DNA from 3 places in the Lysinibacillus sp. RS11 genome. Region 2 is predicted to be linked to each of the others. Evidence: predicted binding sites of a transcription regulator. Region 2 holds the regulator's gene; each other region holds the start of a gene.

Region 1 (5,388 bases), 730 kb from region 2:
GAATTAATAAGATTTGCACAAGCATCGGAGTCCCACGGAATAAATCTACATATAACTTACATGGCCAATAAATCCATTTTTTATCTGATAATTTTCCAAGACCTAAAAATAACCCTAAAAGAATTCCTCCAAAATAACCACTAAGTGTTAAAACAAGCGTCACGCCAATACCACGTATAAACATATCACGGTAGTTCCAGACTGTGTCCCAGCGTAAGTCAAAGATGTCCATCCGAAAACCCCACTTCCCCTTTAGAGTTAATCCAAAAAATCATTTCGCCTTGGTATAGTTGCGTGCAGATTTTGAATTGTGCCTAGACCTACACGAAGGCCGACACAAGAACCTCATACTCATTCATCCCGCCACCTTTAGAGATAGGAGTCTTCTGTAGCTGATGCGTTGCTTTCACTACAGAAGACATTTGCTGAATGAAAATTAATGGGCCGCTAACTATAACTATACTAGTGGCATCACGCATTCATTATTTTTCTTTAAATTCTGTGCCTGTAATTTCTTTTAATTTACCGTTTTCTTTAATTTTTTTCAGACCTTCATTTAGTAGGTTTAACAACTCTGTGTTCCCTTTTTGAACCATAAACCCATAATATTCTTTTTCAAATGCATCATCTTCTATTATTTTAAGTTTTTCGTTTGGATGTGCCTTAATATATTCATACACTACCGCATTATCACCAATTGCTGCGTCTACGTTTCCGTTTAGCATCTCTTGAATAGCGACTGGTTGATTTTCAAACGCCAAAATATTTGTACTTGATTCTCCTTGCAGCTTTTTAGCAGCTTCATGTCCAGTAGCATTAATTTGTACTGAAATCTTTTTATCTTTTAATTCAGCTAATGATTTAATCTTTGAATCTTCCTTTACAACGATTAATAATTGAGATTCATAATATGGCTCAGTAAAGTCAAATGACTCTTTACGCTTTTTATTGATTGTTATGCCAGATGCACCGATATCTGTTTCACCATTTTTAATCGTTTGGAATACAGGCTCCCAACCAATGTTTTGCCATTCCACTTCAAAGCCCATCTCATCAGCAATTGCTTGTAAAATATCGACATCAATTCCTACAACATTTCCTTTATCGTCAAGTGATTCAAATGGCGCAAAGGTAGCTTCTGTTCCTACCTTATAAACTTTTTTACCATCCTCACCCTCAGATGGCTCGCTACCAGATGATGTCTTTTCTTTAGCACCACAGCCAGCTAGAACTAATGCAAATACTGCCACGATCATCAATAGCATCGATAAACTTCTTTTCATAGTATTTTCCCCCTTATTCCATTACCTTCCCGAAACACATTTTATTGTTTGTTAATTCGGAAATGTTAGACTATTAGGTCAATTATAGTGACATTATTCACTTTAGACAACAACAATTCGCATAAAAGTAATTGTTTTTTCATAAAAATTAATTTTAGTTGGTTTTTTTAGCAAAAAACGGTATGAATGAACAAAAATCTAACCTAAATTGTATATTTATACAAATTCGAACTATGCCGAAGATAGATATATTTTGGCAAAAAAAAAGAATCCCCTCAGAAAGGATTCTTTTTTCCGACTAGTATACTAGTCTTCACGTACAGTATGTTCACTAAAAAATAATTTGGAGTTATTGCTTTTTTGAAGGTTTGAAAGAAACACATAAGGGAATAATGCTAACTAAGCAGAATTCCCACTATTTTCCCTTCATTCTCCACTAAGCAGGCTGCTAAACTACTTATTAGGAGAATTGCTATAAAAGTAAATCAAATAATCAGTAAAATGGCGCCCTCGGAGGGAATCGAACCCCCAGTGCAAGAACCGGAATCTTACGTGTTATCCATTACACCACGAGGGCAATTAGACACAAAAAAAAAGTACTCACTCAAAGGCTTTCCAAAAAGCATGATGTAGATAATCCTCATTTGAAGCATACCTGCAAAATAGTGTACTGTACTTTAACTTATGACCTTACCAATTATACAAACGTATTGCTCATAATTCAACTATAGAATGCAAAAAGATTTTAATTTTTTTTAGACTCTTCATCAAAATATGTACTTGACTATCCATTTCACGACAGAAGGACGCTTCCCGTAGTGTGAACTAAGCCTTCTTGGCGCTTACACTTCGTTACATCAACCATACTGTTTTAGTCATGAACAGTTTTCAGTATTGGCTATTTATTTAATTTCACTTTAGCAGGGATAATATTTGACCTTCCCTGACTATAATGTGTATGATAAGGATACAGCTGATACACAATGGATGTTATCAGCAAAAGTATTCGAATTTAGTTTTTTAAGGAGGATTTAACATGAATTTAATTCCTACAGTTATTGAACAAACAAGTCGTGGTGAACGTGCTTATGACATCTATTCACGACTACTAAAAGACCGTATTATTTTATTAGGAAGCGCGATTGACGACAATGTAGCTAACTCCATTGTTGCTCAGCTTCTATTCCTACAAGCAGAAGATCCAGATAAAGATATCTTTCTTTACATCAACTCACCAGGCGGATCAATCACTGCTGGTATGGCAATTTATGACACAATGCAAATCATTAAGCCACAAGTACAAACAATTTGTATTGGTATGGCAGCATCTATGGGTGCTTTCCTACTTGCTGCTGGTGAACCTGGTAAACGCTTCGCATTACCAAATGCCGAAGTAATGATTCACCAACCTCTTGGCGGTGCACAAGGTCAAGCAACTGAGATTGAAATCGCTGCAAAACGTATTTTATTCTTACGCGAAAAATTAAATGGCATTTTATCAGAACGCACTGGTCAACCGCTTGAAGTAATTTCAAGAGATACAGATCGCGATAACTTCATGACTGCTGAGCGTGCCAAAGAATACGGCTTAATCGATCAAATTATGGAACGCAAATAAAAAAGTTAAAGGCATCCCAGATTATTTCTGAGATGTCTTTTTTTGTTCGACATCCATGTATGTATGGTTTGATGGGGTGATCCATCACTTTGGTTGTTCTATCCATGATTTTGGCGGTTCTATCCACGATTTTGGCTCTTCTATCCATCACTTTGGTCATTCTATCCATTACCTAATGGTTCTACCCTATATTTGACTTTTCTTTTCGTAGTTTCGGCCTTTCTTTCCGTCGCTCAGGCTCTTCTTTCCGTCGCTTCGGCTCTTCTTTCCGTCGCGGTCTTTTCTTTCCGTCGCTTCGACCTTTCCTTCCGTCGCTCAGGCTCTTCTTTCCGTCGCTTCGGCTCTTCTTTCCGTCGCGGTCTTTTCTTTCCGTCGCTTCGACCTTTCCTTCCGTCGCTCCGGCTCTTCTTTCCTTCGCTTCAGCCTTTCTTTCCGTCGCGGTTTTTTCTTTCCGTCGCTTCGACCTTTCCTTCCGTCGCTCCGGCTCTTCTTTCCATCGCTTCAGCCTTTCTTTCCGTCGCGGTTTTTTCTTTCCGTCTCTTCGACCTTCCCTTCCGTCGCTCCAGCTCTTCTTTCCGTCGCTTCAGCCTCTCTTTCCGTCGCAGTCTTTTCTTTCCGTCGCTTCAGCCTTTCTTTCCGTCGCTTCGGCTCTTCTTTCCGTCGTTTCAGCCTTTCTTTCCGTCTCTTCGACCTTTCCTTCCGTCATTCAGGCTCTTTTGTTCTGCGTTGCAAAGACGCAAAAAAACTGCCCAGCATGTAAGTTTTACAGCTTGGACAGTTTTTGCATTATAGGTTGTTTAATCTTCTTCTTCGATTAGTGCTGCCAATGCTGTTACCGCTTGCTCAGCATCGTTCCCATCACTACTAAGGACAACTTCTGTTCCTTTTGCAATAGCTAAACTCATTACACCCATAATGGATTTAGCATTTACTTTTTTCTCTTCTTTCTCAAGAAAGATATCTGCGCTAAAACGATTTGCCTCTTGTACGAATAGCGCCGCTTGTCTAGCTTGTAGTCCTAATTTTAATTTTACATGGACTCTTCTCTCGGTCATTCTCAAAACTCCCCTTTACTACCGTTCATTTTATTAGTTTTATCTTACCTCACTTACTAGCAAAAGAACAATACGCGATTACACATGACATTCATACCTGAAAAGTATGAAAATTTAACCATCAATTTTTTCACCACTTCTTAATGCATCGGCAATTTCATCGATTTTCCTTAATCGATGATTGACTCCTGATTTACTAACCGTTCCACTTGATACCATCTCACCAAGTTCTTTTAGGGTTACATCTTGATATTCTACTCGTAATCGTGCAATTTCACGAAGCTTTTCAGGCAATTGATCTAGGCCTATTGAATTTTCAATAAAACGAATATTCTCTACCTGTCGTAATGCTGCACCTATTGTTTTATTTAAATTTGCTGTTTCACAGTTAACAATTCGATTAACACTATTCCGCATGTCTCGCAATATGCGAACGTCTTCAAATTTCATCATTGCTTGATGAGCGCCTACAATATTAAGAAAATCAGAAATTTTTTCCGCTTCTTTTAAATAGGTTACAAAGCCTTTTTTTCGTTCAATTGTCTTTGCATTTAGCTCAAATTCATTCATCAAATCCATTAAAGCCTCGCCATGCTCTTTATATAATGAATAAATTTCTAAATGGTATGCTGATGTTTCTGGATTATTGACAGAACCACCTGCTAAAAATGCGCCTCGTAAATACGCTCTTTTTTGACCACCCTTTTTTATGAGCTCTCGAGATATAGTATGATTAAATTGAAAATCGTCTGAGATGATTTCTAAATCGATTAGTAGCTCTCGCGCACCTTCTCTTACACGGCAAATGTATACGTTATTTTTTTTCAAACGCATTTTTTTTCGAACAAGTAACTCTACATTATATGGATACAGCTTTTTCATAATCGTATAAAGCCTTCTTGCGATTGCAGCATTTTCCGTTTGTACGTCTAAGCTTAACTGTTTATTAGCAAACGATAATGAACCATTCATACGAATTAGGGCAGATACTTCTGCTTTCATACAATGATTGTCTGCTTCTATTTGGGTCAATTCCTTTTTAGTTTCAGAAGCAAAAGACATATCAAGCCCCCCTTTCCAACCAACCTTTAGTTCTATGTATATGTCCATCTTATCATATACAAATAGCGCTTTATGATTCTATAATTGGTTCACTTATATTTTGTTTATAGATATTTGCGTAATCTACAAGCCATTTTGCAACGTTTGCTGCATTATGACGAACCGTCCCATCTGAGCGAATCGTAGCAATATCTCGTTTAATAACCTCTAATCCCATACTTTCAAGCTTCGCAACGTCAAAAGTTACTGGCTCAGCACATTCTTCCTTATAAAGCTCTTCTACAGGATGCGGTAGTTTTACATCATTTACTAAAATAGAATCAATAAAGGAATCTCCAACATGTTTGTATAAAGCTTGCACATGGTCACC
Region 2 (5,388 bases):
AAAAATTGTACGTGAAAAAATAGGTTTCAGGAGGGGGATTACATGGAGAAAAAACGTTTTAAATTTGTTATTCCAGTCATGGTAATTGTAGCAATTGGCTCAGTTTATATGTTAAGAAAATACTATGCTGAAGTACCAAGCTTAGATCAATTACTAATTACAATTTGTGCAACATTATTTTCAGGGGTACTCGCATACTTTTTATTTCCACAGCAGGGTGAAGATAAAATTGATAATCGTGGGCCGTACAAGCAAAAATAAGGTTATTAGCAAGAATCTGCTTCTTCTTCAGTGTGAAAACTGAAAAAGAAGCAGATTTCTTTGCGTTTACGTAGGCTGTGAAAAGCCTAAGGTTTAAATAATTTGAACCAGCCTTTCAATTTAAAAATGACGAGCATAGATATTGCAATTAAAATCATCAAAATAAGTACAATAAAGTAGCTATAACGACCATGAAGTTCAGGCATATTATCAAAGTTCATACCGTAAACACCAGCAATAAATGTTAACGGAATAAAAATTGTCGATACAATAGTTAATGTCATCATAATGCCATTCATACGGCTAGAGCTCATCGCCATATAGCTATCACGCATATCAGCTGTAAGTTCTCGATTGGATTCGACCATTTCTGTAAGCTTTAGCAGATGATCGTAAATATCGCCAAAGTAAGCTCGTTCAGACTTCTTTAGTGAAAAGCGATAAGAATTAAGTATCCGATATAATAAATCACGCATCGGTAAAATCGTGCGACGCAAATGAAGCAAATCACTGCGGAATTCGAACACAATTTTCATGGCATTGGGGTTACTTTGATAGGTAAGCTCGTCTTCAAGTACATTTAAATGATCCTCGATTTTATAGACAAGAGGAAAATAGCTATCAACGATTTTATCGATTACCTGATACGTTAAATATACTGTGCCTCGTTCCCAATACTTTGGCTTTTTTTCTAGCATCTTTTGTACTCGATCTATTTCAGGTGCTTCGTTTTTGTGGAATGTAACAATAAATTTATTAGAAACAAAAATATTTACTTCCTCAGCTATTAATTCTTCGTTAACCCTTTGAATAACAAAGAAATGGAAATCATCATAAAAATCGAGCTTTGGCCGCTGTAAACGCATTAAGCAATCTTCTATAGCAAGTGGATGGAAATGGAAGAATGTATCTAATAGTAGTTCTTCCTCGTCGGTCGGACAATTAAAATCTACCCAGTACCATTCAAATTCGTTATTGTGTATATCCTCAAGTGGAAAGTCCTTTATAAGCTGTTGGTTTTTTGTAATTCCAATTGTACGTATCACAGCATTCACCTCACTTCTGTTGACTCTATCCTAACAGGCGCGCCCTAAATTTTATTCGCCCTCTTTATAGCATATCCAACCGCCAAATAAAGTAGTGGCAAAGAATCTAGATGGTTCTGTAAAGCCTGCCTGCCGTAATAGTGATAAAATGTCCTCTTCACGCATAAATGAAAGAGAACGTATGGATTTCTCCATTTCTGCTACCTCTGATGGTGATAGCTTTGTATGCTGTAGCCAATAAGCACGCCACAAATCAAATTGTAACTCCGTTTCTAAAGAACCTAGTTGCCCGTATTTTGAGACGAGCACAAATGGTGCACCAGGCTTTAAATTATTTGCTATCTCCTTCAATGTTGCAAGTTTTTCTTGATCATCATCGATGAAATGAAGCACTAAAATACAGCTAGCTGCATCAAATTTTATTGAAGGCAGTAAAGAATCAAGTATCGTGCCTTGATGTAAAGACATATTATTAGGTAGAGGCTTTAAACGTTCTTCAGCAATTTGTAGCATTGCTGAAGAAGGATCTATACCAACAAATGACCAATGAGGTCTTTTCTCAGCGAACTGTAAAATTTCATTGCCGCTTCCTGAGCCAACTATTAAAAACTCAGCTTGCTCGGGTAATGTAGAATGATAAAAGGTATGTGTTAACCGTAGCATCGCATCATAGCTAGGTAGCGTACGACGAATGCCTTTTTCATATTCATTTGCAAGTGTGTTATTAAATTCCATCGTGTATCACATTCCTTTCAAAAATATTTATATATTCAATTTAAATTGAAACTATCTAGGGTATAAATCCGTAAGTATAGTACATAAAAAATAAAATAATAAGGAAGGGTTGATATAAATGGAAACAAAATGGTCTAAGGTAATCATACACGCAAGTTCGTTTTTCGCGCCATGGGTAGTACCCATAATATTTTTCTTAATTAGTTCTGATGAAGAAATAAAAACAATTTCCGTTCAGGCATTGCTGTTCCAAATTATTATGTGGGCTTTAATTGCAATTTCAGGTATTCTAAGCTTTTTATTAATTGGTATACCGTTCTTAATTATTTTCGGTATTATGTTATTCGTCGTCCCAATTATCGGTATTGTGAAGGCTTTATCTGATGAGCCTTGGCGTTATCCAATTGTCGGTCGCTGGGTATAATTTTTATAGACGCAAGTATATGCTAGTGGCATATGCTTGCGTTTTTTTCATTGATGATAAGGGTAGAGTATAGAGATGAGCAGCCGCTTTCAACATTTCAGTGTGCGAAATAATTGCAATTATTTTTAAGCGTTTTGTATAATATACTCAAAGAAAGTCAAAGATAGTCAAAGTCAGTGAAGTAAGCGAGGTGTATTCCTAAAATGCGTAATATATCAGACATCATAGAAGGCTACTTAAAGCAAGTACTTGAATTAGGTGGAGAAGGGCATATTGAAATAAAACGTAGTGAAATCGCAGATAAATTTCAGTGCGTACCCTCACAAATAAATTATGTAATTAATACAAGATTTACAGCCGAACGAGGTTACCTTGTTGAAAGCAAACGTGGTGGTGGTGGATACATTCGAATTTTACGTGTCCGCGCGAATTCACAAATTGATCTAATCGATGATGTCCTCGGGCAAATAGAATGTGGGGCATCGCAAACAATGGCGGAAGATTTAGTTTTTCGACTAATTGATGAGCAGGTAATTTCAAAGCGAGAAGCGAAATTAATGTTAGCAGCGATTGATCGCTCAACCATAGATTTACAGCTCCCTTTACGAGATCATATTCGAGGAAAAATATTAAGGGCGATGCTAACGACGATTAAATATGAACAGCAAAAATAGAGAGGTGATGGAAATGATTTGTGAACATTGTAAACAACGTAATGCAACAGTTACCGTAACACAAGTTCAAAGTGGTCAAAAGGTGGAGCATCATTATTGTGACGTCTGCGCCTCTCAGTTCCATCCATTTCATGCTGAATTTAAACAAGAGCCAGTATCTATTCAACAGCTATTATCCAATTGGTTTGGCTCTCCTTCATGGCAGCAACAAAAAGCAGATGAAAAACAGCAGGCGCAGCCACAACCTCAAACCTGTCCACACTGTGGATTTACGTATAAACAGTTTTTAAAAGAAGGTAAATTTGGATGCCCTATTTGTTATGACACCTTTAGCGAGCACTTACCGAAGCTCTTTAACCGTATACAGGCAGGTCCTCAACATATAGGGAAAATGCCTGGTGCCAGAAGCAATGTTTATGTTATCAAAAAGCAAATTGAAGATATTCGTAAACGTATGAAAGTTGCTGTAGATGAAGAACAATTTGAAGTGGCAGCCAAGCTTCGTGATGAAGCTAAGGAACTTGAGAAGCAGCTACAATTTGAAGGTGGTGATGTGTCGTGATGATTGAATCGTTTTTAGAACGTGCAACACCAACATGGATGGGTGTAGAAGACGATTATTCAGATATTGTTATTAGTACACGCATCCGCCTTGCGCGAAATTTAGATGGTTATCGCTTTCCATTAGCCTTTACAGAGAATGAGGCATTACAGGTAGAGCAGGCAGTTACACATGCAATAAAGGATAGTACGAAACTTCAAGAAAATTACTCTTATTTTGCGATTAAGGATTTAACACCTTTACAACGTCAAATACTTGTAGAAAAACATTTAATTAGTCCTCAGCTTGCAAAAAAAGAGCTAGTGGGCTCCATACTTTTATCTGATGATGAATCAACTAGCATTATGGTGAACGAAGAAGACCATTTACGCATTCAATGTATGACGGCCAGTTTTCAACTTCAAAAAGCATATGAACAGGCCAATAAAATTGATCGTATCTTAGAGAAAGCTTTACCTTTTGCATTTCGAGATACATTTGGTTATTTAACAAGTTGTCCCACAAATATTGGTACTGGTTTGCGAGCATCTGTCATGATGCATCTGCCAGCACTTACACTGACAGGTCAGATGAATCAAATCATTAATGCGATGACGCGTTTAGGCATGACAGTGAGAGGAATATATGGAGAAGGTAGCGAAAATTTAGGTAATGTTTACCAAGTATCAAATCAGATTACACTAGGAAAAACAGAAGATGATATTTTAGCGGACATTCAGAGTGTCGCTGAAAAAATAATTCAAAAAGAACGACATGCAAGAGGTAAGTTAATGGAAAAAGCAGAGCTTGCTTTAGAAGACCGTGTATATCGTGCTTTAGGTACCTTAACACACGCTCGAATTTTAACGAGTGAGGAAGCAGCTACCTGCCTATCAAATGTTCGTTTAGGGGTTGATTTAAAGCTAATTGAAGGTATTAAAGCGATGACTTTAAACGAATGTGTTGTCAGTATGCAACCTGGTTTTTTGCAGAATTATGCAGGGGATGTTTTGCCGCCTGCTGAGCGAGATCGCGTACGGGCCGAAATGCTTCGTGAGGCATTATTTCGAGAAAATGTGAGTAAGCCTATTATTGGGGGAAAAGGAGAGGATTCATTTGATGTTTAATCGTTTTACACAACGCGCGCAAAAAGTATTACAGCTTGCACAAGAAGAGGCTATTCGTTGGAAACACGAATCAATTGGAACAGAGCATATTCTATTAGGGCTTATCCGTGAAGGCGGTGGTATTGCTGCAAAAGCATTAGAAGCCATTGATATTAGTCCTCAAATGATTGAAGCGGGTATTGAAGAGCTTGTAGGGAAAGGTAAGGAAGATGTTGGTCCAATTGTCCACTACACGCCTCGAGCTAAAAAAGTAATAGAACTATCGGTCGATGAATCACGTAAATTAGGTCATTCCTATATCGGAACAGAGCATTTACTATTAGCGCTTATTCGTGAAGGTGAAGGGATAGCGGCCCGTGTATTAAACAATGCTGGTGTCGGATTAAATAAAGCTCGTCAACAAGTGCTATTGTTATTAGGTAATAACGATAATGCTCAATCTGGTCAGCAAGCTGCACAGGCTGCCAATACACCAACATTAGATAGCCTTGCGCGTGATTTAACGCAAATTGCTCGCGAAGGCACTTTAGATCCGGTCATTGGTCGAAGCAAGGAAATCACTCGTGTTATCGAGGTATTG
Region 3 (5,388 bases), 930 kb from region 2:
GCGTTTTCTTTGGAACTCCTAGTGCTCTGAAGAAATCGCTTAATAGGTTGTAGCACAGAAGGCTTCAAACGACGTGTTGTACGTTTCTTTTTGTTAGGTGTGCTACCGTAGTTGTGCCAACGTAATGGCTGAAGCTTTAATCGTCTGGTGTTGCGGTGGTGTCTTTGGTTCAATAAACAATGTTGAATAATACGCATCCGCAATGGTAATCAAGTAAATCACAAAAAGTAATTGTTTTGTTCAATGGTTCAAAAATTATTTCTCCCTTTTTTTAGTTCTATCAATTCGAATTGTCTAGTTATAATACGAATGGTACGTAAAAAGGTTTCAAATTAAAAAGGACCAACGCACAGAAGAACCCAATCAGCCACCTCGGTTTGCGATGGCTTAGAACTACAACATTGGTTTGAATAATAGATAACCATACGCTAAACCTTTTACTGCATAAAATAAAATTGGAGCGAGTATGAACCATGAGAATTTTTCATCCAATACTTCAACCTTTTCTTTACTAGTCTTCTTCTCTATAACTTTTTCAATCACTAAAACAATGATAACAATCATACCTGCCAACAATAATGAAAAAATCATTTTCCACATTAGTGTAGAAGCTAAGAAAAGATAAACTTCCGGGAACAGTAGGAAATCGAAAATAGGTATGAACCAATCGAATATTTTACTATCTAAAATGTTCTCTATTGTTGGTTGTTCGTTTGTTAGTTGCCTTTTAACTTCTTTAATAATTTCTTTTAAAAAATCTCTCATTCTCTTTCCACCCATGACTTTTTTATATTTCCAATTATTTCTACGGAACTAAAAGTAAAAAGTTTCGCTGAAGATATAACAAAAGACCACTCTTATTTAAACTGACACATTGAAAAGAGCTTGATTAATTTGACAAGAGGATCTCACTGTATCCGAATACCATTGCTGTAGTGAAGATCAGTGGCAGGATGAATTAAAGTTAATGCATTTTGCCTCAATTCGATTCGGCTACGACACTCCCCTGCATCAAACATTTGCAGCGTCTTCGATTTTCGGTGATCCTATTGAAATTGCATTCAAGTAAGATTATCGTTGTGACAAAATCGACATGTTTCACAGAAAAGGTTCTTTTTTTTTCGAGTTATGTTATGATATGATAATGAATATGTAGTAAAACTTTATGATAAAAAGTTCGGTTGAGGTGAAATTAATGCAATATATCGTAACATTCATATGGTCATTCCTACTAGTTTCAATGTTAAACTACGTAGTAAGCTCTGTACTTGGCGTACCATTTGATTTCCAAACGGGTGCAATCTTATCAGTTGCATTCTCAATTCTTATTTTCATTATTGGTGCAGTCATTCCAAACGAGCCAACTCCAGAAGCTGCAGATCATCATTAATTCAAACAAGAAAAAACCTGTTCCGCATTGTGCGAAACAGGTTTTTTTCTTGTTATTTTTCAACAACACATTGACCGTCATGCATTCTAATATGCAATGTTTCTCCTGGTAATACTTCACCTCGTAGCAATTCCTTTGCAACTGCCGTTTCAATATAACGTTGTACGAAGCGTTTTAATGGTCTTGCGCCAAACTGAGCATCCGCTCCTTGGTCTACAACCCAATCAATTACACCTTGTTCTACTTGTAAAGCAATATCTTGCTCTGCAACACGTTTTACAAGCTGTTCAACATATTTCCAAGCAATCGCTGTAAAGTGCTCACCTGATAATGCGTGGAACATAATAATATCATCCATACGATTTAACAGCTCTGGTTTAAAGTGCTGACGCAGTGCAGTCATCACTAAATCCTCAACTGCTCCATCGTCTTCTTTTGCTTCCATTAAATAGCTTGAGCCAATGTTAGAAGTTAAAATAACCACTGTGTTCGTAAAATTGACCATACGACCTTGACTATCCGTAATGCGGCCATCATCTAAAATTTGTAGTAAAATATTCGCGACATCTGGGTGTGCCTTTTCAATTTCATCTAGTAATACAACTGAATATGGATTACGGCGAACAGCTTCCGTTAATTGTCCACCTTCCTCATAACCAACATAACCTGGAGGTGCCCCTACAAGACGTGATACGCTATGTTTCTCCATATATTCACTCATATCAATGCGAATAAAATGATCCTCGGAATCAAACAGCTGTGCCGCTAATGCCTTGGCAAGCTCTGTTTTACCAACACCGGTTGGTCCTAAGAATAAAAAGCTACCAATTGGTCGATGTGGATCTTTAATACCAGCTCGAGCGCGCCATACTGCTTCAGTGACAAGTTGCACAGCATTATCTTGTCCAACTACTCGCTCATGCAATGTATCTTTTAAGCGCAATAATTTTTCGCGCTCTCCCTCCACTAACTTTGTTACAGGTATTCCTGTCCAGCGTGAAACAATAGATGCGATTTCATCAGCTGTTACCTCTTCACGTAAAATACGTGATTCTATGCCATTCTCTAATTGTTTCTCCATCTCTTGTATATCCTTTTCAAGAGTAGGAATTTTCCCATGACGTAGTTCGGCTGCTTTATTTAAATCATATTTACTTTCTGCTTCATCTAAGTCACGACGATATTTATTAAGCGTTTCTCGTTTTTTCTGAATGCCCTGTAACGCTGCTTTTTCGCTTTCCCATTGTTTCCGCATGCCTTCTGAGGAATCTTTTAGCTTTGTTAATTCCTCACTTAATTGCTCGAGACGCTTTTTACTTGCCTCATCCTTTTCTTTACGCAATGCTTGTTCCTCAATTTCGAGCTGCATAATACGGCGTGTTACTGCATCCAATTCCTGTGGCATAGAATCAATCTCTGTTCGAATCATGGCACATGCTTCATCGATTAAATCAATGGCTTTATCAGGCAAGAAGCGCTCTGTAATATAGCGGTTCGAAAGCTCTGCTGCCGCTACGATCGCACGGTCATGAATACGTACCGCATGATGTAACTCAAAGCGCTCTTTTAAGCCACGTAAAATGGAAACTGTATCCTCAATAGATGGCTCACGCACAAGCACTTGTTGAAAACGACGCTCTAAAGCAGGATCTTTTTCAATATACATACGGTATTCATCTAATGTTGTAGCACCGATACAATGTAACTCACCTCGTGCAAGCATTGGCTTTAACATATTCCCAGCATCCATTGCACCATCCGTTTTACCTGCACCAACAATTGTATGAATTTCATCAATAAATAAAATGATACGCCCTTCCGATTCCTTCACTTCTTTAAGTACACCTTTTAAGCGTTCTTCAAATTGACCTCGATAACTTGCACCTGCTATTAAAGCACTCATATCAAGCTCGTATAATACGCAATCTTTTAATCCCTCGGGTACATCCCCTTTTACAATACGTTGAGCTAACCCTTCTACAATTGCTGTTTTACCGACGCCTGGCTCACCGATTAAGACAGGATTATTTTTCGTTTTACGCGTTAAAATACGAATAACATTACGAATTTCTTCATCACGACCGATAACCGGGTCCATTTTACCGTTTTTAACTTCTTCAATTAAATTACGTCCAAATTGCTCTAATGGTTTTTTATTATCTGTTTGTTGAAATTGCATAATTAGCACTCCTTTTCAATAATGTTAGCGGAATCCCGTTTACCATTCTTGTTCACGAAAAAAGTTTGACCTTTTTTGACTAACTTTATTTTACAACATACGACAAACCTAAGCAAAGAATAAGCTCTAAAATTCCTTCACTTCTAACTGAAAAGTTAAGCTATAATAAAAGTATGTTTCTTAGATTTAGTATCGAAATTATTCACCATCCTTTTGTAATAAACAGCCACTTATTACAAAAAGAAAGCGATGTGTTGGAGATATGGTTATAATGGATAAATTACAAGAGCAATTTCACGATCTTTTCCAAAAGCACGGTGTTTTTACGAAAGTAAATAAGGATCATAAAATTTTTTTAGAAGGCGAACGTGCGAAAGAAATATACTATATAAAAACTGGAGCTATCTCGATTAGTCAGGAAACTGAGAACGGCAAGGAGTTAACAATTCGAATTTGTGGTCCGAATAGTATTATTGGTGAAGGCTCTTTGTTTTGTAACTTTACGTATCATTCCATGACTGCTAAAGTATTAGAACACTCTAGTTTATATGTTCTAAACCGCAAATCATTGGAACTATTATTAGTAGAACAACCTAATTTAATGGTGGAATATATGAAGTGGTTGCAAATAGAAAATTTAAAGCATCAAAGTCGTTTGCGTGATTTAGTTTTAAACGGTAAAAAAGGTGCTTTATTTTCAACGCTTATCCGTCTTACAAATACTTATGGTAAGCCTTTTGAAAATGGCAATATTTTTATTGATTTCCCGTTAACAAATACGGAAATCGCTAATTTATGTGCGACGAGTAGAGAGATGATCAATCGCATGCTCAATGATTTAAAGAAGCAAAATATTCTTTCCTTTGACAAAGGTTATATAACAGTTCACAACGTCCAAATTTTAAAGGATGAAATTGCTTGTGAAAATTGTCCGTTACAAATATGTCGTATCGATTAATACGCTACACACAAAATCCCCGCTTATGAGTTATAAGCGGGGATTTCATATAATGGTCAAGGAAATCATTGTGAATATTATAATATTTAAATGAGGGGGATTTCCGTTCCAGGCTACTCGCTTTCCTGTGGGCGAGCGTCGAGCCGCTTCCTCCACTAAAGGAACGAAGGCTAAGTGCGTCACGTCCTGTGACAATGCCTTCGTGACCAACATCGTGTTGGCCTCAGGGTCTCGCCTTTCTCGCTTTCCCACGGGAGTCGAGTAGCCTTCCACTCCAATCAGCGATAGTGTAGAACTTTTATAAATTTTTGTATTTCAAAAGTGAACGCTATGGAAACTTATCCATAATCAAACAGAAGAATCTTATAACAGTAATGCTATTGTACACCTAATCTTGCTGACGCTCCGCTTTCGCACATAAAACATTGCTGAAGTTTCGTTTTATAGCTATAAATTAAAAGTAACATGCCAGAAGATACATACTAAGAGAAGTTGTTGATTGGAGTGGAGGCTGGGCGACTCCTTGGGGATTAGCGATAGAGGAACGAAGGCTAAGAGCATCACGTCCTGTGATAACGCCTTCGTGACCTACATCGTGTAGGCCCGAGACCCTGGAGCGAGCAACGCGAGTGAAGCGGCTCATCGGACGCCCCCAGGAAGCTTTGCTCTGTGCGAAAGCGTAGTGCTAACGTAGCGGCAGCAACAAAGCGCCCAGTCGGAACGGAAATCAACTTCTCGTTTTGCAGAAGAGCCATACTTTTAATATGACACCTTAATTTCATTGACATAATAGTTTTTCGACAGCACAAATCCCCGCTCACTGTTGCGAGCGGGGATTTGTTGTTGTGCTTTAAGCGGACT

What was found. Region 2 encodes CtsR, which represses protease genes until heat stress. Its sites were predicted from a motif close to ATGGTCAATAAAGGTCAAACA; they were not measured.
Region 1: the regulator CtsR is predicted to act here: its motif matches at 2,214-2,234, upstream of clpP (ATP-dependent Clp endopeptidase proteolytic subunit ClpP).
Region 3: the regulator CtsR is predicted to act here: its motif matches at 3,632-3,652, upstream of AB9L17_RS03915 (ATP-dependent Clp protease ATP-binding subunit).

The regions. Positions count from the first base shown of each region.
Region 1 is NZ_CP168124.1:4,011,220-4,016,607, forward strand. It holds gene AB9L17_RS20735 (amino acid ABC transporter permease) at 1-232, opposite strand, end outside; gene AB9L17_RS20740 (basic amino acid ABC transporter substrate-binding protein) at 483-1,283, opposite strand; tRNA gene AB9L17_RS20745 (tRNA-Arg) at 1,786-1,860, opposite strand; gene clpP (ATP-dependent Clp endopeptidase proteolytic subunit ClpP) at 2,320-2,901, shown strand; gene AB9L17_RS20755 (hypothetical protein) at 3,094-3,693, shown strand; gene AB9L17_RS20760 (HPr family phosphocarrier protein) at 3,699-3,956, opposite strand; gene whiA (DNA-binding protein WhiA) at 4,071-5,018, opposite strand; gene AB9L17_RS20770 (gluconeogenesis factor YvcK family protein) at 5,089-5,388, opposite strand, start outside.
Region 2 is NZ_CP168124.1:4,740,449-4,745,836, reverse strand. It holds gene AB9L17_RS24515 (hypothetical protein) at 43-261, shown strand; gene corA (magnesium/cobalt transporter CorA) at 348-1,307, opposite strand; gene AB9L17_RS24505 (class I SAM-dependent methyltransferase) at 1,359-2,042, opposite strand; gene AB9L17_RS24500 (DUF4870 domain-containing protein) at 2,161-2,466, shown strand; gene AB9L17_RS24495 (CtsR family transcriptional regulator) at 2,670-3,140, shown strand; gene AB9L17_RS24490 (UvrB/UvrC motif-containing protein) at 3,154-3,702, shown strand; gene AB9L17_RS24485 (protein arginine kinase) at 3,699-4,808, shown strand; gene AB9L17_RS24480 (ATP-dependent Clp protease ATP-binding subunit) at 4,798-5,388, shown strand, end outside.
Region 3 is NZ_CP168124.1:799,820-805,207, reverse strand. It holds gene AB9L17_RS03925 (hypothetical protein) at 394-765, opposite strand; gene AB9L17_RS03920 (YjzD family protein) at 1,196-1,390, shown strand; gene AB9L17_RS03915 (ATP-dependent Clp protease ATP-binding subunit) at 1,443-3,569, opposite strand; gene AB9L17_RS03910 (Crp/Fnr family transcriptional regulator) at 3,841-4,527, shown strand; gene AB9L17_RS03905 (metal-sulfur cluster assembly factor) at 5,388-5,388, opposite strand, start outside.